DNA from 4 places in the Paracandidimonas lactea genome. Region 4 is predicted to be linked to each of the others. Evidence: predicted binding sites of a transcription regulator. Region 4 holds the regulator's gene; each other region holds the start of a gene.
The links. The regulator LexA, encoded in region 4, represses DNA repair genes until DNA is damaged. The targets are predictions, from matches to a motif close to ACTGTATNNNNATACAGT.
Positions count from the first base shown of each region.

Region 1 (5,246 bases), on a different contig from region 4:
GGGCAGCAGGATGCGCGTTAAGATTTTCCATTCGCTCAGGTCCAGCACCCGCGCCACGTTCAGGTAGTCGCGCGGCACTTGGCGTACGCCGTCGGCGGTGTTGATGACCATAGGCCAGATGGCGCAGACGAAGATGGCCCAGATGGCTGCTGGGTCAGCGGCCTTGAACAGCAGCAGGCCGAGTGGCAGCCAGGCCAGCGGCGACACCGGGCGCAGCAGGCTGATCACGGGGGCGCAGATACGGTCCAGCACGTGCACACGGCCGATTGCAAAACCTGCCGGGATGCCGACGGCGGCGGCCAGCAGGAAGCCGAGCGCCACGCGGCCCAGTGATGCCAGCAGGTTCCAGCCTATGCCTACGTCGTTGGGGCCGTTGTCGTAGAACGGATCCCGGAACAGTTCAACCGCTGCGGCGAGTGTGGTTTCAGGGGGTGGAATGTCATCGATCGTGATCGCCACCAGCTTCCAGGCCAGTGCAAACAGGGCCAGGCCGATAACCGGCCCGGCGCACGCTGCGGCCATGCGTTCGAGCAAGTCGCTCAGTCGGCCACGACGCGGAGGGGCATATGCTTTGATGTCGACGGAATCCATGATCTATACCTCCTCAACGTGTCTTGATCTTGAAGTGGTCGGCATAAGCGACCGGGTCGTTGCCATCCCACCTCGACCCATCCATCAGCACGCTGGACCGCATTTCGCCGGCCGGCAGCATAGTGCCGGATGCATTGGCTGCGTCTCGGTACAGATCGAGGCGGTTGATCTGCCTGGCGACACCCGCATAATCAGGGTGCGCCGTGAGCAGGCCCCAGCGCTTGTGTTGCGTGAGAAACCACATGCCGTCGCTCAGATACGGAAAGTTGACCGCGCCCTCGCCGTAAAAACGCATGGCATGTGCGTCTTTCCATTTCTTTCCCAGGCCATTCTCGTATTCCCCCAGCATGCGTCCTTCTATCAAGCTGGCATCGGTATTCACGTAGGCCTTGGCGGCAATGGCACGGGCGGTTTCGCGCACATTCCCTGGCGAGCTGTCGATCCAGCGGCTGGCCTCCAGGATCGCCGCAGTGACGGCCCGGGCCGTGTTGGGGTTGTGGTCGACGAACTCGGCGCGTGTGGCCAGCACTTTCTCGGGGTGATCCGCCCAGATGTCCTGCGAGGTAGTGGTGGTGAAGCCGAGCTTGTCGCGGATGGCGCGCGCATTCCAGGGCTCGCCTACACAGAAGCCATCCATGTTGCCGATGCGTATGTTGGCAACCATTTGCGGCGGCGGGATTGTGACGTTGCGCGTAGTGGCCGGATCGATGTCATGGGCAGCGAGCCAGTAGTACAGCCACATGGCGTGTGTACCGGTGGGAAAGGTATGCGCAAAGGTGTAGGCGCGCGGAGCCGCCGTCATGCGCTTGCGCAGGGTCGCGCCATCGGTGACGCCCGCCTCGTGCAATCGATTGGACAATGAAATGGCCTGCCCGTTCTGATTCAGGCTCATCAAGACCGCCATATCCTTTTGCGTGCCCGCCAGACCGAGGTGCGTGCCGTAGATCATGCCGTACAGCGCATGAGAGAAATCCAGGTCGCCGTTGGTCAGCTTCTCGCGCACGGCGGCCCAGGAGGCTTCCTTGGACGGCACGATTGTGACCCCATGCTTCTTGTCGAAGCCCTTGAGTGAGGCCATTACCACTGATGCGCAGTCGGTAAGGGGGATGAAGCCGATCTTCACCGTGGTCTGCTCAGGCGCGTCGCTGCCCGCCGCCCAGACGGCAGCACGGGTCCAAGGGTCCAGCAATGACATCAGCCCGGCGCCGCTAGCCAGTTGCGCCGCACCGCGCAGCAGCTTGCGACGGCTGGCGTTGTGGCCGTGGCCAGTGTGAGACGCCGTTATGGCGGGTGCCGCGCAAGCGTCTGGCGTATCTTTGCGATTCATTTCGTCCATCCTTGCTAAGTTTCCAGGATGGATAACGCAAAAGCTGTGCCAACTATGCTTCGCCTGGATGGCCCCTGCGGGCGCCGCAATGGTGCGCCGTAGTAGAGGTGCGACCCATCCATGCGCCAAAGTCGTGCCATTTGTGGAGCGTGGTGTGGCACATGGGGGCGACTTATAATGCTGTGCATGTATACAGGCGCAGTTGCGCAGGCGGGCCGCCACCTGCCTGCGGCCATGTGCCGCAACCCCAATCACAAGCCGGATTCCCAACGCCGATGCGGTGTGCCAGGCTTGGCACCACCGCCGTATGAACCCATGAACGAGGACGCCATACCGCAAGCACCCGAGGCGCGCCGCATTGCGCACCTGGATATGGATGCGTTCTATGCGTCGGTGGAACTGCTGCGCTACCCCGAGCTGCGCGGAATCCCGGTGGTGATCGGCGGCGGCGCGCGGCATCAGCCACGCATATTGCCCGATGGCACGCGCGAATTCTCGGTGCTGCGGCACTATACGGGCCGAGGCGTTGTCACCACTTCAACCTATGAGGCGCGCGCGCTTGGTGTGTTCTCGGCCATGGGCATGATGAAGGCGGCCCAGTTGGCGCCCCAGGCCGTCCTGCTGCCGACCGACTTCACTACGTATCGCCACTATTCGCGCCTGTTCAAGGCGGCGGTAGCGGGCATAGCGCCCGCCATCGAGGATCGCGGCATCGACGAAATCTATATAGACCTGACCGATCACCCTGAGGCCTCGCTGCCGCTCGCGCAGCGCCTCAAGGATGCTGTGCGCGAGGCCACGGGCCTGTCGTGTTCGATTGGTATATCGCCCAATAAACTGCTGTCCAAGCTGGCGTCCGAACTGGACAAGCCGGATGGCATCACCATCATCGGTCCGGGTGATCTGGAGCGGCGGATCTGGCCTTTGGACGTGGGCAAGGTGAATGGCATCGGCCCCAAGGCCACCGCGCGGCTCAAGGCTTTGGGCGTGCATACGATTGCCGACCTGGCGCAGGCGCAGCCCGACTGGCTGCAACAGCACTTTGGCCTTAGCTACGCACGCTGGCTGGTGGACGTTGCCCATGGCATTGATGAGCGCCCGGTGCGCACGTATTCCGAGCCCAAGTCCATCAGCCGTGAAACCACGTTCGAGCGTGATCTGCACGTGCGCCATGACAGGGCCGAGTTGTCAGCCATATTCCTGCGCCTGTGTGAACAGCTGGAGGGTGACCTTGCGCGCAAAGGCTATGGGGCCTGTACGGTGGGCATCAAGCTGCGCTTCGACGATTTCCGCACCGTCACCCGCGATCTCACGCTGCCGGTGCCCGTGCGCGATGCCCAGGCCATCCATCGCGCCGCGGGCCAGTGCCTCAAGCGCGTGGTACTGGATCGCCGCATTCGGTTGTTCGGTGTGCGTGCCAGCGGCCTGACGCAGGATGATCCCGGCCACCCGGCGCCCGTCCAGCTCAGCCTGTATTAGGAAGGTCAGCATTAAGAAAGGGTTTGCCAACGCCAGGCCCGCCAATTGCTGCAGCCGCAACGGCCGCCGAATCCGCATCCTTGCTTGTCAGGCGGCCAGCGGGCGGGATTCAATGTGTGGCGCATGATCAAATAAGCGCCAGGCATAAGATACTAATCAACCTGTAGTTATAAAAAAATCAATTGCTTGCTAGCATCCATATAACGGCCGCGCGATGCACACTGAGTGCAGTGACGCTGCCAGGCCCGGGCGTCTGCCCGGCTCCTTGTTTCCAGACTGGAAGATCTCATGAAATTTTCTACCTTTGTGCGCAGCCTGCTGGCGGCGGGTGCGGTGGCCGGTTCGTTGCTGGCGGGTGGCGTGGCGCAGGCCGCCGACCTGCTCGATACGGTGAAATCGCGCGGCAGCTTGATTGTGGGGGTGGAGGGCACGTACCCGCCCTTCAATTATGTGAATGCCAAAACCGGTCAACTCGAGGGTTTCGACATCGACGTGGCTGACATGATTGCGCGCCGCTTGGGTGTGAAGGCCCAGTTTGTCAAGACCGAATGGAGCGCTATCCTTGCCGGCCTGGGTTCGGGCAAGTTCGATGTGATCGTCAACCAAGTGGGCATAACGCCCGAGCGGGAGCGCGCCTTTGATTTTTCCATCCCTTATGTGGCGTCCAGCCCGCAGCTGATTCTGCGCGCCAAGGACGACAGCGGCTACAAAAGCTTTGCCGACCTGAAGGGCAAGACACTCGGCGTTTCGCAGGGCAGCAACTACGAGGCCTTGGCCAAGTCGCAGCCAGGCGTGACGGTAAAGAGCTACCCCGGCGCACCTGAGTATCTGTCCGACCTGGTTAACGGGCGCGTCGATGCCGCGCTCAATGATGTGCTGATGACGGCGTATCTGGTCAAGACCTCAAACGTGCCCATCAAGGGTGGCGCCGTCGTGGGCGAGCCGCAGTTCAATGGCATCCCGTTCCGCAAAGGGAACCCGGCATTCAAACAGGCCATCGACAAAGCGTTGGAAGATGCATTCGCCGATGGCGAATTCGCCAAGATCTCCAATAAATGGTTCGGCATTGACGTCAGCAAAGTACGCAAGCCGGAATAATCAATGAACCTGTCAGAATTGTTGACGCTGGCCGCCCCTGTGCTGCTCAAGGGGGCGGGTTATACATTGATCTTTGCATTTTCGGCTATGGTGGGCGGCCTGCTGGTGGGCATATTGCTGGCGGTCGCCCGCATCGTGCCCAGCAAATGGACGCAAATCCCCGCGCGCGTGTACGTGAGCATGATGCGCGGCACGCCGCTGCTGGTGCAGGTTTTCATTGTGTATTACGGCCTGCCCAGCATCGGCATCTCGTTCACGCCGCTTACGGCCGGCATTCTGGCACTCAGCCTGAACGCCGGCGCGTATATCTCCGAGAGCCTGCGCGGCGCCATTCTGGGTATTTCGACCGGACAGTGGCATGCCGGCTACAGCCTGGGCTTCAGTTATTGGCAGAACCTGCACTACGTGGTGTTGCCGCAGGCCTTCAGGCTTGCGGTGCCGGCGATGAGCAATTCGCTCATCAGCTTGATCAAGGACACCTCGCTGGTGTCCGTTATTACCGTAACGGAGCTGCTGTTGGCGACCAAGGATGTGATCGCCACTACTTTTCAGCCGCTACCGCTGTACATGGCCGCGGCCGGCATCTATTGGGTGATGAGCCTGGTGCTGGAGCAGGTGCAGGGCCGGCTGGAGCGATACTTTGGGCGCAGCGTGCGCCGGGTGTAGGTGTGGCTGCTGGCGGCGCACGCCGTCAAACCGTGTATTCAGGCTCTAGTGCATCGCCCGTGCGCAGCACGGCGCCGCCCACCGG
Region 1 covers NZ_JAJJOZ010000009.1:164,565-169,810, reverse strand. The annotation lists gene ntrB (nitrate ABC transporter permease) at 1-591, opposite strand, end outside; gene LOL23_RS15890 (CmpA/NrtA family ABC transporter substrate-binding protein) at 605-1,927, opposite strand; gene dinB (DNA polymerase IV) at 2,234-3,397, shown strand; gene LOL23_RS15880 (transporter substrate-binding domain-containing protein) at 3,686-4,495, shown strand; gene LOL23_RS15875 (amino acid ABC transporter permease) at 4,499-5,161, shown strand; gene LOL23_RS15870 (MOSC domain-containing protein) at 5,187-5,246, opposite strand, start outside.
Region 1: a site for LexA is predicted at 2,098-2,115, ahead of dinB (DNA polymerase IV). Genes of this name have one in related genera too.

Region 2 (5,246 bases), on a different contig from region 4:
AAACAGTGTGTTATGCCACCGCATTTTTGGGGTGGGCGGACGGGGTGTCGGGCAAGGGGATGAACTCTTTATTGTCCATGGGGGGCAGCGCAATTCGCCCCGCCTGCCAGTCGGCTTTGGCCTGCTCGATGCGCTCCTTGCGCGAGGACACGAAATTCCACCAGATATGGCGCGGGCCCAGCGGCTCGCCACCCAGCAGCATCAGGCGCGATGCCTGCACCGCCTTGATACAGGGAACATCACCCGGGCCAAATACGACCATCTGTCCAGGCAGATAACGCTGCCCTGCTACCTCGATCCCGCCCTGGGCCACATACACCGCACGCTCCGCATGCCCGTCGGGCAAGGCCACGCGCGCGCCCGCCGCCACTTCCGCATCTAGATAAAACAATGGCGAATGCACTTTGGCCGGACTGGCCACCCCGAAGGCGTTGCCCGCGATCAGCCGCATACGCAAGCCGTCTTCTTCCAGGATGGGAAGTTCGCCCGCCCCATAATGATCGAACGCCGCCGCGTCTTCTTCATGTGTTTCAGGCACGGCTACCCAGGCCTGTATGCCGTCAAACTGCCCGCCTTGCTCGCGCATCGGATCGAAGCGCTCGGAATGGCTGATACCCGCACCGGCCGTCATCCAATTGAGCGCCCCCGGTTCTATGACTTGCTCTACACCCAGGCTGTCGCGGTGCGTCATGCTGCCCGAAAAAAGATAGGTGACTGTCGACAGCCCAATATGCGGATGCGGCCGCACGTCAAGCTTGCCCGGCACCGGCCCTGCGAGGGCTTGTGGCCCCATGCGGTCAAAGAAGATGAACGGCCCCACCATGCGCCGCTGCCGGAACGGCAACACCCGCCCCACCTCAAACCCGCCGCCCAGATCATGCTTACGGGTATCGATGACGATTTCAATCATGATGCAGCTCCTTGAGATAAAGAACGGCAGATGGCCGGGCAGGCCGGACGATCAATAACAATCGCTGGCCTGACAGCCCGTGACAAGGCCCTCGACCGACGCCATACCGGCAAGGATAACGCGTTTGCGTTGAAGAATCGAAGCGCGCAGCGCGTTCGGAAACACGCGCCTCTCGCTGCCAGCTATTGCCGGACGGCCTACGCTGCCTGATTCGACGGCGCGACGGGCGACGTTTGCGCCTCCATCCATCCCAGCCACCGCAAGGCATGTTCGGTGCTGCTGCCGCACATCTCGAGCGCAGGCTGCAGCGAGCCACAAACGGCGGGCCGTAAAGGGCTGCCGAACAGCCGGCACCGGTTGGCCTCGTCGAGCTGCACGCAGCGAACCCCGGCCGGCTTGCCCTGGGGCATGCCGGGGATGGGGCTGGATATCGACGGCGCAATGCAGCACGCGGCGCAGTTAGGGCGGCAGTTCATAAGGCGTGGTAGGACGTGAGCACCAACAGGATGCCCAAAGTGATCACCCGACAGCAGGGGTAGTATAGGCGCTGTGCTTGTAGCGCGCGCGCACCCTGCCCCAGAGTCGATCATGCAAGGGCAGCAGCAATACATTGCAGACAGGCTCAACCACGGCTGCCACGCCGCCCATGGCCATCGAGCCGGTGAACACATACATGACGACGAACGCGACCGACATATGAAGGGCGACCTGGCTGGTTTTCTGGGCGAGTAGCATCATGACAATATCCGGTCTTTATTAGCTATAAGTAAATGATAGCTATTACCAATAATACAGGATAATGATTAATCTTCATGGCGCTAATAGGGGAAACCTATGCTGCTGCCCGGGCAGGGCGCCACGCCGACGCAGCCGCGCCTGCACAATCAGAACAAATCCAGCTGGGGGCTGGCGGGCGCCGGGCGATGGAACTGGCTGAGGTCGAGATCAATGCGGCGCTCGTTCAGCCCCGCGCGGGCGCAGGCGCGGCGAAAACGCTGACGCAGCAGGTCGGCGTAAATGCCCGTGCCGCGCATGCGTGTAGCAAAGTTGGCATCGTAGACTTTGCCTCCCCGCATCTCGCGCAAGAGGTTCATGACGTGCGCTGCTTTGAGTGGATAGTGCGCCTGCAGCCACTCTTCGAACAGGCCGGCCACTTCGCGCGGCAGCCGCAGCACGGTGTAATGCGCATCAAGCGCCCCCGCCTGCCCAGCCAGCGAGACAATAGTTTCGAGATCGTGGTCGCTCAAGGCGGGGATGAGGGGCGAGACCAACACCCCCGTGGGCACACCCGCCTGACTCAGGGCGCGCACGGCCTCCATGCGCGCCATGGGCGTACTGGCGCGCGGCTCGAGGGTACGGGCGATATGCCTGTCCAGCGTGCCAATGGACATGAACACACGTACTAGCCTGCGCCGCGCCATCCGCGCAAGCAAATCAAGATCGCGTGTCACTGCGGCCGATTTGGTGGTGATGGTGAATGGATGACCGAAAGCCTCGAGCACATCGAGCACCTCAGCCGTCAGGCGCAAGCGCCGCTCGATGGGTTGGTATGGGTCGGTATTGGTGCCCATGGCAATCACCTGCGGCTGGTAGGCGGGCCGGGAGAGCGATGCGCGCAGAACCTGGGCCGCATTGGTTTTGGCGAACAACTTGGTTTCGAAATCCAGCCCCGGCGAAAGATTCAGATAGGCGTGGCTGGGCCGTGCATAACAATAAATGCAGCCGTGCTCGCAGCCCCGATAGACGTTGACCGACTGATCGAAGGGGATATCGGGGGAGTCGTTGTGCGAGATGATGCCGCGCGCCAGTTCGCTGGTGACCGTAGTGGGCGGACGGCCCGGCGCGCCGCTGCTGTCGTCGGGTTCAACGGGCCAGCCGTCGTCCACGGCTTCGCGGGTATGGGTGTCGAATCGCGAGGACCGATTACTGAGGCTGCCTCGGCCCTTGAGCGGCGCCAGGTTCATAATGGCCACCAAATACTGATCAAATAAACAGTATATATGAAAGGCGCCCACACCACGATCACCCAACCGGCAGCGACTGCTCATCCCCCTGCGGGCATGGTTCGCGCCTGGCCTCTCATGCAGGTATGAGCGCGCCGCGCAACCACCCCTGCCCAGGGCTGATTCGTGCGGCAATGGTTCCCATGATGCGGCAGCCCCTGATACAGTGTTCGCGTTCACTATCCCCCGGAGACCGCCATGATGTCATCCCTGCGCCGCATACTGCGCTCCATCCTGCCGCATGCCGCACTGGGCATTGCCTGTACCACCGCCCCTCTGGCCACCGCAGCCACCCCGCCCGCCGCACCCACGTCAGTCGGCGCGCCGCACGCCACGCAGGTACCCGGCTACTACCGGCAACAAGTCGGCGCCGTTACAGTCACCGCGCTTTATGATGGCTACATTGGCGTCAATCCGGCCATGCTGCATGGCTTACAGACGAAAGACATCCAGACGCTGATCGCACGCATGTTCCAGCGCCGGGATGACGGCGGCGTGCAAACCGCCGTCAATGGTTACCTCGTGCAAACAGGTAACAGGCTGATCCTGATCGATACCGGCGCCTCGTCCTGCCTTGGCGCCACACTTGGGCATATCGGCGAGAACATCCAGGCTGCGGGATACCAACCTAGCGATATCAGCGACGTGGTGCTGACACACCTGCATCCCGATCACGTGTGCGGCGCCATCAACGCTGACGGCGCTGCGGCCTACCCCAACGCCACGATGTGGGCGCCAAACGCGGACAGCGACTACTGGTTGAGCCCTGAAGTGGCTGCCGCCGCGCCGCAAGACGCCCGCGTGTATTTCGACATGGCGCGCAAAGCGGTGGCACCCTATGTGGATGCGGGCAAATTCAAGACCTTCGACGGCGGCGAAGTTGTGCCAGGGCTGAACGCCGTGGCCACACATGGCCACACACCGGGTCACACCTCGTACCTGCTGCAATCGGAAGGTGCGACCCTGCTGATCTGGGGCGACATTGTGCACGCGCATGCGGTACAGTTTCGACACCCCGAGGTATCGATAGAGTTCGACACCAATCAGGCCAGCGCCATCACCACGCGCACGCGGGTCTTCAGGGAAGCCGCGTCGCAAGGCTGGATGGTGGCGGGCGCCCACCTGCCCTTTCCAGGCCTGGGCCATTTACGCAAAGAGCAGCAGGGCTATGCGTGGGTGCCTATCGAATACGCGCCCTTCGATAGAACTGGCGATGTTTCCAGGTAAGCCGCGCTTACCCCTTACATCCGATAGCGCAGCGTCAGCATGACGTTGCGCGGCGCGCCAGGCAGATTCAGGTTGGGGCTAGTGCCATGGCCCGATACGTAGTAGCCGGTGTCGAAGACATTGTTCAGGTTGAGCTGCACCTCGACGTTTTTGTTGCGATACCAGCCGGCAATATCGGCAGTTATGTAGCCCGGCAGCGTCACAGTGTTGCCTGGGTTTGCGAAGCGCGCACCGATCAGGTTCACGCCGCCGCCCGCGCCAAAACCGTTTGCAAAATCTTTGGTCAACCACAGGTTGCCACTGTGCCGCGGTGTCAGCGTGGCGCGCTTGCCTTCGATATCCTGCCCGGCATCACGTCCGATCGAATCGATGACGCGGGCATCCAGGTAGGCATAGCCGGCCAGCACTTTCCAACCCCGGGTCAGGTCGCCCGAGAAGGTCAGCTCCAGGCCATCGGTGCGTTGCTTGCCGATCGGCACCAGCCGGGTGGGGTTGGCCGGGTCAGTGGTCTTGATGTCTTTGCGCTCCAGCCGGAACAGCGACACGGTTGCGCTTGCGCGGCCGCCCCAGAAGTCATACTTGGCGCCCACTTCGGTGTTGGTGGTGGTTTCGGGCCCCAGGTCGGCATTGTTGGCGGCCACCGAGAACGCCTCGCCCGAAGGCTGGAATGAACGGCTCCACGACAGATAGTACGATTGCGCATCATCTGGCTGCCATACCAGGCCCGCGCGCGGGCTCCAGGCCGTGTCGGTACGCGAGAGGTCATTGCGCCCCGGCAGGCGATCATTGGTCTGCTGTTCGTAACGGTCGTGGCGCAAGCCAACCAGTGCCTTCCACTGGTCATTGAGCGTGATCAGGTCTTGTGTGTAAAAGGCCAGCGTGTTGAACGTGCCCAGGTTGTCGGCCGACATGCGCCCGCTCACGCCTGCGGGCTGATTGGGCAGCACGGGGTTGAACAGCGACACCGTGGCCACAGAACCGGCGGACCACACGCGCGCATCCTTGTTCTGCTGGCCGATTTCCATGCCGTACAGGATCTGATGCTTCATGCCCGCGAAATCGGCCTTCTGCATCAGTTCGGTCTGGTTGGACCAGCCGTGCTCCGC
Region 2 covers NZ_JAJJOZ010000002.1:319,356-324,601, reverse strand. The annotation lists gene LOL23_RS05440 (pirin family protein) at 11-910, opposite strand; gene LOL23_RS05435 (YkgJ family cysteine cluster protein) at 1,108-1,386, opposite strand; gene LOL23_RS05430 (DUF2061 domain-containing protein) at 1,430-1,648, opposite strand; gene LOL23_RS05425 (PA0069 family radical SAM protein) at 1,795-2,874, opposite strand; gene LOL23_RS05420 (MBL fold metallo-hydrolase) at 3,112-4,140, shown strand; gene LOL23_RS05415 (TonB-dependent receptor) at 4,155-5,246, opposite strand, start outside.
Region 2: a site for LexA is predicted at 2,889-2,906, ahead of LOL23_RS05425 (PA0069 family radical SAM protein). Genes of this name have one in related genera too.

Region 3 (5,246 bases), 320 kb from region 4:
CCAGGCGGCCCCCGTAGTGCTGCCGCCGGGGCGTTATGTGCTGTCCAATCATCTGCTGGATACACCCTGGCCCAAAGCGCGCCGCTTGCGCAGCGCGCTTGACGCCTTTGCGCTCGAAGGCCTTGAGGCGTCTCTGGCACCGGCATTCGATGCGCTTCGGGATGCCACCCAGGCCGAGGAGCACGCGCTGCCGAACACGGGCCTGACTCCGGAGCGCGAGCGCCTGCTCAGCAGCCCCTTTATCGTCAGCCCCGACTACGGTACCCGCTGCTCGACCCTGATCGCGCTTGGCGCGAGCGGGCAAGGTTTGTTGAGTGAGCTCAGCTACGATGCCCAGGGGCGCCCCGTGCAGCGCCACGACTGGCCGTTCAGGCTGGTGGGCTGAGCCTGGCGCCGCTACAGGCCGTACGGGCATAGGATGCATAGCGGCGCAGCCCTTGAGGCTCCCGTGCTTGCACTTGCAGCAAGTGGCATACACTCGTCCAGGAGTGCCCGGCACGCGCTACACGCGGCATACGATATGCTGAACTCCATCCAGCCTTTGCGTTTCCAGCTGGCACGGAACAATCAACAACAGCCCAACCAACCAGGTCTGATCAACCAGCACCTTCATATTGGGCACGGAGCACACCATGAATCGCATCTCTTTTGCGGCTACCGCGTTGGCGAGCCTGCTTGCCTTGGGGGCCGCCCAGGCGCAACTGCCGCCCACGCAAAACCAGAACGGCATTGTTTATGTATCCGGCGGCTTTGGCCAGGATGAATCCACGGCATTCAGGCAAGCCAAATCGCAATATGCCTTGGCGCTTACTTTTGCCACCCATGCCGAAGGCAGCAGCAGTTCGCCCTATGCCGCGGATGTGCAAGTGGTGATCCGCGACATCCAGGACCAGCCCGTACTGAACGTAACCTCGGATGGCCCGTATTTCCTGGCGCGCCTGCAGCCTGGCAGCTACAAGGTTTTTGCAACCTACGAGGGCCAGACACAGTCGCAAAAAGTGGTGATCAAGGCAAGCGGCACGACCGATATCAAGTTCACCTGGAAACTGCCCGCCAGCGGCCCCATGTAGCCTGCCTTGGTCAATGCAAGGTGTCACCAGGGCCGGGGCTTCTGCTTTGGCCTTCTTGGTGCTGGGCTTCGTCCAGCGAAGCGAAGGCAGCTTCCCAACTGCGCAGGGGCACGCAGGTTTGCAGCCGCACCACAGCCTGGTTGACCAGTGCCTCGTGGAGCGTGTGCCCCACCCCCGATGCGATGTCCAGCGTCGCATCGGCTTGCAGCTCGCCCAAATGTTTGAGGCTGGCTTCGATTTCACGCACAGATATCACGTCGTCTTGCGCGCCATGAAAGAAATGCAGCACTGTGGCAGGCGGAACGTGTTCGGGCAAACGGGTATAAGCACCTGAAAAGGCCAGGACACGGCCAGCCAGATCATTGCGTTCGTGCACGGCCTCAAGCGCCAATGTGGCACCCTGCGAGAACCCGGCCAGCGCGGTTTGCTGGCCGCTCAGGCCATAGGCCTGCTGGATGGCACGCACTTCAGCGATCAGCGAGGCCACGGCTTTTTGCATGCGCTCGGCCTGATTGCCCGCGTGCAGCTCTACCGGATCGACCCAGAAGTAAGCATCCGCTACTTGGCCCGCGCCCGGGCAGGCGCGGTTTTCGAAGGCATAAGGCAATACCACCATTGAGGCAGGAAAGGCCTGCTTGATGGCGTCGGCCAGTGGAAACAACTGACGCGGCGTGGCGTCTTCGCCGTGCAGCAGCACAAACAACAACTGCGGCTTACCGCTGCGTGGCACAAATACGTAGGGCTGCGGCAACCCCGGCTTTTCAAACATCCCCATGGGTGGGCGCCTCCGGAAAACGCTAAATCAAGTCTGAAATCAATAAGGAAATTGTACGCTGAAGCGCCCTGCACGCCGGGGCTTCTTCGGGCGAATGCAGTGGCAAGCCAAGATGGAAATAGAGCCAACCACGCCTGTATAGACTGTATCGAATGCGCGCAGTCGGTCGAATGAGCACAGTGCAGTTGGGCAAAATTTTTATAAAGCTTTATACTGTGTATTCATACAGTTTTTTGAAAGACGGATACCTTGGCTCAGTTGCCACAATCCCTGACGCATCTGCGCCGGCCAATCTGATGCGGCCCCGCTTGCCGTCTTCGTTCGCCGCGGCTTTGCCTGTCCATCTGCCACGATTTATCTGTTTCGATTCCACGATTCACGTCTCGCTTCCATGGCCCAGACCGCTCCTGTTCATTCGCCGGCCGCACTCCGGCACCCCGAGCGCATCCACCCCGCTTTGTGGCGAGGCAGCCAGTTGGCGCGCCCGCCTGGGGCGGCAGTGAGCACGGGTTTTGGCGCACTCGACAAGCAATTGCCCAGCGCTGGCTGGCCTCTGGGCTCATTGGTCGAACTGCTCCCCGACCGGCCGGGCCAGGGTGAGCTTTCCCTGCTGCAGCCTGCCCTGGCCCGCCTGCCTGGCGAACGGGGTATTTACCTGCTCGCCCCTCCTTGCACACCATATTTCCACTGTTGGTCCAACTGGGGGCTGGGAGGCCGCCAGATTATATGGATCACGCCCGCCAGCATGGCCGACACACTCTGGGCCGCCGAACAGATCCTGCGCCACAATGCCGGCGCCGCCCTGCTTTGCTGGGCGGGCCCCCTGCGCCCCGCCGCACTGCGCCGGCTGCATCTGGCCGCCCGGCAAAGCGACACGCTGTTCATCATGGCACGCCCGCCCACGGCGGCCGAGCAGGCCAGCGCAGCCCCTCTACGCCTGGCGCTGGCCCCTGCCGCGCACGGCCTGGACATCCGTATCCTGAAACGGCCGGGGCCGGCCTGCGCCGTCACCATCTCACTGGCCTTGTATCCGGCGCGGGCGGCTTCCACCGCCCCTGTTCTCCATCATGCAGCTCTGGATCAGTCTTTACCTCTGCACGCACAGCCTGGACGTCAGTTTTCCGAACTGGTCGGCTGAGCAAGCGGCAGCCGTGCTGGTGCGCGACCGCATCCATACCTGCACACCCGCTGCGCAGGCCCGGGGCGTATCGTCTGGCATGAGTGCAGGGGCTGCGCGCAGCCTAGCCCCCGGCATCCAGCTCGCGCCTGACGACCCCTCGGCCCGCGAACGCCATCTGCGCGCCCTGGCTCTGGGCATGCTGCAATACACGCCCAATGTGACGTTCTTTCGCGAACATGCCGTACTGATGGAGGTGCGGGCCAGCCTTATCCTCTTCGGCGGGCCGGTTCAACTGTGCCACCGCGTCCGCGCCACACTTGCCAGGTTGGGCATGCGCGCCCAATTGGGCATGGCGCCCACTGCTCTAGGCGCCTGGCTGCTGTCCCGCCAGCACCCCGCCGGGCGGCGTGCGCTGTCCATGACGCGCCTGGCCCGCCTGCTCGACACCCTGCCAGCCCATGCCCTGCCTGCGGCGCAGCCCTATGCCGACTGGCTTGAAGGCATAGGCTGCCGCACACTGGGCCAGTTGCGTGGCCTGCCTCGCGCTGCCTTGCAGCAGCGCAGCGCGCCGGCACTCATGCGAGATGCTGACGCCGCCTACGGTCTCTCTGTGCAGTGTTTCGACTGGTTCGAACCACCACCCTGTTTCAGCCAACGTTACGACCTGGTCGAGCATATCGAACACACGGGCGGTGTGCTGGCCGTTGCGCTACGGCTCATCGAACAGCTCTGCGGCTGGCTGCAGGCTCGGCAACTGGCTGTGGGTCAGTTGGATTTCACGCTCGACCACGAAAAAGGCCGCCATGCGCGCCCACCTACCCGCTTCGCCCTGCGTTTATCCGAAAACGCCTGGGCGCCCGATGATTTTGCTGCAGTGCTGCGCGAGCAAGTCCAGACGCTGAGCCTGCCCGCGCCCGTCGTGGGCATCGCACTGAGCGCGCATCATCCAGCCGAACGGCCCCCGGCTAATACCAGCCTGCTGCCCGAACCCGCCCAGTGGCAGCGCCAAGAGCACCGCCTGCTCGATCTGTTGCGCGCCCGGTTGGGCCCGGCGCGCCTGCGGCGCAGCGTGCCTGTTGCCGATTACCGGCCTGAGCAGGCCAACCTATGGCTGCCTCTGGGCACCGAGCCCGATGGCGGCCTGGAAGGGGCTGCCATCGCCCCACCACCACAATTGCCAACACATGCCCGGCCATGCTGGCTGCTGGACCCTCCGGAGCCGCTCAATACCCGCAATAACCGCCCCATGCACCAGGGCGCGCCATTACGGCTGATTCTGGGCCCGGAGCGCATGGAAAGCGGCTGGTGGAGCAGTACCGGCCATGCCCAACGCGATTACTTCGTAGCCCAGGATAGCCAAGGCGCCCGCTATTGGGTCTACCGCCTGCGCGGCAAGCCGCCGCAGGGCTGGTTTCTGCACGGCCTGTTCGGCTAAGGGGCTGCCATGCACACTACCGCACTGTCCGGCTATGCCGAGCTGGATTGCCTGTCCAATTTTTCTTTTCTGCGCGGCGCCTCCTGCCCCGCACAACTCGTCGAACAAGCGGCCAGGCTTGGCTACCAGGCGCTGGCGCTGTGCGATGAGTGCTCGCTGGCCGGGGTCGTGCGCGCCTACACTGAAGCCGAACAACAAGGCATCAAGCTCATCGTGGGCAGCCGCTTCGAACTCGACGGCATGCATGTGATCATTCTGGCCTGCAATACCAACGGCTATGGTGACCTGTCCGAACTCATCACCCTGGCGCGGCGACGCAGCGGGAAAGGCTGCTATACCTTAGGCCTGCACGACATTGCCGAGCCGCCCGCAGGCTATGCACACCTGCGCCAACTGCCGGATTGCCTGGCCATCCTGCGTCCTGCGCATGACATCGCGCCGCCGTTGCTGGATGAACAGCTCGCCCGGCTCAAGTCCGTATTTCCTGCGCGCCTGTGGCTGGGCCTTGCCCTGCATCATGGCCACGCCGATGCCCGTCACCAGGCCACACTGGAAAAAGCCGCTGCCAATCACGCCCTGGAAGTCGTTGCGCTGGGGCAGGCCGAAATGCATGCGCGTTCACGCCAACCCCTGCACGATGTGTTGGCCGCCATACGTCTGAAGCGGCCGGTGGCGCAATGTGGCTATGCACTCAAGCCCAATGCCGAGCACCACCTGCGCAGCCGGGTGCGCCTGGCCAATCTCTATCCTGCTCGCGCACTGGCCCAGACACTGGCTATCAGCGAGCGCTGCACCTTTGACCTAAAAGACATACGCTACCAGTATCCGCGCGAAATCGTACCCGAC
Region 3 covers NZ_JAJJOZ010000001.1:389,149-394,394, reverse strand. The annotation lists gene LOL23_RS01860 (NRDE family protein) at 1-385, shown strand, start outside; gene LOL23_RS01855 (carboxypeptidase-like regulatory domain-containing protein) at 633-1,070, shown strand; gene ypfH (esterase) at 1,081-1,845, opposite strand; gene imuA (translesion DNA synthesis-associated protein ImuA) at 2,237-2,983, shown strand; gene LOL23_RS01840 (Y-family DNA polymerase) at 2,913-4,400, shown strand; gene LOL23_RS01835 (error-prone DNA polymerase) at 4,410-5,246, shown strand, end outside.
Region 3: a site for LexA is predicted at 2,058-2,075, ahead of imuA (translesion DNA synthesis-associated protein ImuA). Genes of this name have one in related genera too.

Region 4 (5,246 bases):
AGTCCGAGGCCCTGCGCCGCGCCGTGGTGGCGCAATTCGAGCAATACGTCAAACTCAACAAAAAGATTCCTCAGGAAATCCTTACCTCGCTCACTGGCATCGACGACGCCGGTCGCCTGGCCGACACCATTGCCGCGCACCTGCCGCTCAAGCTCGAACAGAAGCAGGAAATGCTCGAAGTCACCGGCACCGCCGGTCGGCTCGAAAAACTGCTGTCGCAGCTCGAATCCGAAATCGACATCCTCCAGGTCGAGAAGCGCATTCGTGGCCGCGTCAAGAAGCAGATGGAGAAGAGCCAGCGCGACTACTACCTGAACGAACAAGTCAAGGCCATCCAGAAGGAGTTGGGCGAGGGCGAAGAGGGCGCCGACATCGAGGAACTCGAAAAGAAGATCGAGGCTGCCCACCTGCCCAAAGAGGCACGCAAGAAAGCCGATTCCGAACTCAAGAAGCTCAAGCTCATGTCGCCCATGTCAGCCGAGGCGACTGTGGTGCGCAACTACATCGATACGCTCATCGGCCTGCCGTGGCGCAAGAAGAGCCGCATCAACAACTCCATTTCCAATGCCGAGCAAGTATTGGACGCGGATCATTACGGCCTTGAAAAGGTCAAGGAACGCATCGTCGAATACCTGGCCGTGCAGCAACGTGTCGACAAGCTGAAAGCGCCTATTTTGTGTCTGGTTGGCCCTCCGGGCGTTGGCAAGACGTCGCTGGGCCAGTCTATTGCCCGTGCCACAAACCGCAAGTTCGTGCGCATGGCGCTGGGCGGCGTGCGCGATGAGGCCGAGATCCGTGGCCACCGCCGCACCTATATCGGTTCCATGCCGGGCAAGATACTGCAGAACATGTCCAAGGTTGCAGTGCGCAATCCGCTGTTCCTGCTCGACGAAATCGACAAGATCGGTGCGGATTTCCGCGGCGATCCCTCGTCGGCCCTGCTTGAGGTGCTTGATCCCGAACAGAACCACACCTTTCAGGATCACTACATCGAGGTCGACTTCGACCTGTCCGATGTCATGTTCGTGGCAACCAGCAACACGCTGAACATTCCGCCGGCCCTGCTGGACCGCATGGAGGTTATTCGCCTCTCGGGTTATACCGAAGACGAGAAGGTTCATATCGCTTTTGACCACCTGCTGCCCAAGCTCATGAAGAACAACGGCGTACTGGAAGGCGAGCTCGAGATCCAGGAACCGGCCATCCGCGACATCGTGCGTTATTACACCCGCGAAGCGGGGGTGCGCGCGCTCGAACGCGAGATCAGCAAAATCTGCCGCAAGGTTGTCAAGCAGCAGTTGGGCAAAAATGTTGCCGCGGGCAAGGGGCCCAAGGCGGCGCCGGCGCAGGTTGCCGAGCAAGTGGTGGTGACCGCTGAGAACCTCAACGACTTTCTGGGCGTGCGTCGCTACAGCTTCGGTCATGCCGAGAAAGAAAACAAGATCGGTCAGGTAACAGGCCTGGCCTGGACGGAGGTTGGCGGCGATCTGCTCACCATCGAAGTTGCCGATATGCCCGGTAAGGGTGTCGTGCTGCGCACCGGCTCGCTGGGCGATGTCATGAAAGAGTCCGTCGAGGCGGCCCGCACGGTGGTACGTGCGCGTGCGCAGAAGTGGGGCATCCCCAACACGGCATTCGAAAAGCGCGACTTGCACGTGCACTTCCCCGAGGGCGCCACACCTAAAGACGGCCCTTCGGCGGGTATCGCCATCACCACCGCCATGGTGTCCGCGCTTACCGGCATACCCGTGCGGGCCGATGTGGCCATGACCGGCGAGATCACCCTGCGCGGTGAAGTACTGGGTATTGGCGGCCTGAAGGAAAAGCTGCTGGCTGCGCACCGCGGTGGCATCAAGACAGTGATGATCCCGGAAGAAAACGTGAAGGATCTCGCCGAGATCCCGGATAACGTCAAGAACCACCTTGAGATCATCCCTGTACGCTGGATCGACCGCGTGCTCGAAGTGGCGTTGCAGAACATGCCCACGCCCCTGTCAGACGAAGAGGTTGCGCGCCTGGCCGCCGAAGCGGTGGCCACCGCCAAGCCTGGATCGGGCGACAACGCCGACGGCCTGCGTCATTGATGCAGTTGCCGGCAACCGGGAGGTACGTATGTCCCGGTTGCCGCGCTGACGCCACGCGTTGGTCTGGTAAACCGAGCGGTTAAACAAAAAAGGCTGGGCTCTGTACTGAACAAGCGCAGCCTTTTTTGTTTGTGTTTGATGTGCCGACGATAGCGACAGTGAAAGGTGTGTTTGTGCTCGCCGTCGTATTGCGGCGTGGTGCCCAGGCCTTAATGCAAAGGTGTACTGCGAATCAGGCCTACTGCGATGCCTTCGAGGGTGAAGTCGTCGTCGGGGGTGACGATAATCGGTTGGAAATCGGGGTTTTCGGGTAGGAGTTCGATGCGCTGGCCGGAGCGGGAAAAGCGCTTGACGGTGACGTCGTCGCCGATGCGTGCGACGACGATTTGGCCATTGCGAGCTTCGGGGGCCTTGCGCACGGCGAGCAGGTCGCCGTCGAGGATGCCGACGTCGCGCATGCTGGCGCCGCGCACGCGCAGGAGGTAATCGGGCGTTTGGGTGAACAGGGCGGGCTCGATGCCGACTTCGCGTTCGACGTGCTCCGCCGCAAGAATGGGGTTGCCGGCGGCTACGCGGCCAACGATGGGAATGAGCAGTTGCCCCGCACCGGGCAGCGCCTCGGGTGCGACGGCTGGGTGGGAGGCACCAGCCAGGCCCAGCAGGCGAATGCCGCGGGAGGCGCCTGCGGTGAGCTCGATGGCACCCTTGCGGGCCAGAGCCTTGAGGTGGTCTTCGGCCGCATTGGCGGACCTGAAGCCGAGCGCGCGGGCGATTTCGGCCCGGGTAGGAGGGAAGCCGGTACGGGAGATTTCGCTGCGGATGAGATCGAGGATCTGCTGCTGGCGAGCGGTGAGTTTGATGGCCATGACTACCCTGACTGTATTTATATACAGGTAGGGATTCTGCAGCAATTCGGGGAAAAGATCAAGGCTGCGCCGTGGCCGGCGCGGATGGCGCGGCCACGGCGAGCAACGGTTGTGCTTACAGCACTGCCGCGATGGACTTGGCGACGTAGTCGATGTTGCGGCTGTTGAGCGCGGCGACGCAGATGCGGCCGCTGGCCACAGCGTATACGCCGTGTTCGTCGCGCAGTCGGTCGACCTGCTGCGACGTGAGACCGGAGTACGAGAACATGCCACGCTGGGCTAGCACGAAGCTGAAGTCTTGCTGCACACCGTTGGCCTTGAGTTTTTCGACCAGTTGCGCACGCATGGTGCGGATACGGTCGCGCATGCCGGCCAGTTCTTGTGTCCATGAGGCAAAGAGCTCAGGCGTATTCAGCACCGACGACACTACCATGCCGCCATGGGTGGGCGGGTTGGAGTAGTTGGTGCGGATGACGCGCTTGAGCTGGCTGAGCACGCGGACGGACTCTTCGCGTGAGGAGCAGATGAGCGTGAGGGCGCCGACGCGTTCGCCGTATAGCGAAAAGGACTTGGAGAACGAAGAACTGACCAGCATGGTGACATCGCGCTGAGCGAACATACGAACCACGGCGGCGTCTTCTTCCAGGCCGTCGCCGAAGCCCTGGTAGGCGATATCGAGGAAGGGAACCAGATTGTGTTCACGCACGACATCGGCGATTTGTTCCCACTGAGCGAAGGTGGGATCGACACCGGTGGGGTTATGGCAGCACGCATGGAGCACAACAATGGTTTTCGCGGGCAGTGCGCGCAGGGCGGCCAGCATGCCGTCGAAATCCAGACCGTGGGTGGCCGCGTTGTAGTAGGGGTAGGTTTCGACAGTGAAACCAGCGGCCTCGAACAGCGCGCGGTGGTTTTCCCAACTGGGGTTGCTGATCACGACCTTGGAAGCGGGCAGCAGGCGCTTGAGGAAATCGGCGCCGATCTTGAGTGCGCCGGTGCCCCCCAGGCTCTGGGCTGTCAGGACGCGGCCGGACGACAGCAGGGGAGAATCCTTGCCCAGCAGCAATGTTTGTGCGCCGGTGTTGTAGCCAGGGATGCCTTCGATGGGCAGGTAGCCGCGCGCTGCATGGGCGGCGACGCGGGCTTCTTCTGCCTTGCGTACCGCGGCCAGCAGGGGGATACGGCCTTCGTCATCGTAGTACACGCCAACGCCGAGGTTCACCTTGTTGGAACGGGTGTCGGCGTTATATTGTTCGTTGAGGCCGAGAATCGGGTCGCGCGGTGCGAGTTCGACGGAATCGAAAAGGGTTGTCATGGCTTGGATGTGGGCTGAGAGTGGGAGAGAGGCAATGCGGGCCGGCCGAAGCCGGGTTGTTTATCTGCACAATGCGCGAGCCATGCTGCCGCCGGTGAAGCATCGAGCGGCGCGCCAGCCCTTGCTGCGCAAGCTTGAAGTAATTTTTTTCAATAATGTGATAATAAGGGGTTTACCCTTACAGTGTCCAGTGTTACAGGTTCAGGCATGAACGCACCCGCACCCGGTTTCATCGAATACCCGGACAGCCCTTTCAAGCTGTACCAACCCTATCCGCCCGCGGGCGATCAGCCGGGCGCGATTGATGCTCTGGTCGAGGGGCTCAACGATGGCCTGATGTATCAGACGTTGCTGGGCGTCACGGGTTCTGGCAAGACCTATACCATGGCCAATGTGATTGCGCGCTGCGGGCGTCCGGCGCTCGTGCTGGCACCCAACAAGACGCTGGCCGCGCAGTTGTATGCCGAGATGCGCGAGTTCTTCCCGCGCAACGCAGTGGAATACTTCGTGTCGTACTACGATTATTACCAGCCCGAGGCCTACGTCCCGACGCGTGATTTGTTCATCGAGAAAGACTCGTCCATCAACGAGCATATCGAGCAGATGCGGCTGTCTGCCACCAAAAGTCTGCTGGAACGGCCGGACACGGTGATCGTCGGCACGGTGTCCTGCATATACGGAATCGGCAATCCGGGCGACTACCACGCCATGGTGCTTACCTTGCGCACGGGCGACCGCATCCCCCGCCAGGAACTCCTGGGCAGGCTGGTTGCCATGCAATACGAGCGCAACGATGTAGAGTTTGCCCGCGGGCATTTTCGTGCCCGTGGCGAGGTCGTCGACGTATTCCCCGCAGAACATGCCGAGTTGGCGCTGCGCATCACCATGTTCGACGACGAAATCGAATCGCTGGATATGTTCGATCCCCTTACCGGCAAGGTGCGGCACGCCGTGCCCCGCTTTACTGTGTTCCCTAGTTCG
Region 4 covers NZ_JAJJOZ010000001.1:712,495-717,740, reverse strand. The annotation lists gene lon (endopeptidase La) at 1-2,084, shown strand, start outside; gene lexA (transcriptional repressor LexA) at 2,294-2,950, opposite strand; gene LOL23_RS03330 (amino acid aminotransferase) at 3,066-4,265, opposite strand; gene uvrB (excinuclease ABC subunit UvrB) at 4,473-5,246, shown strand, end outside.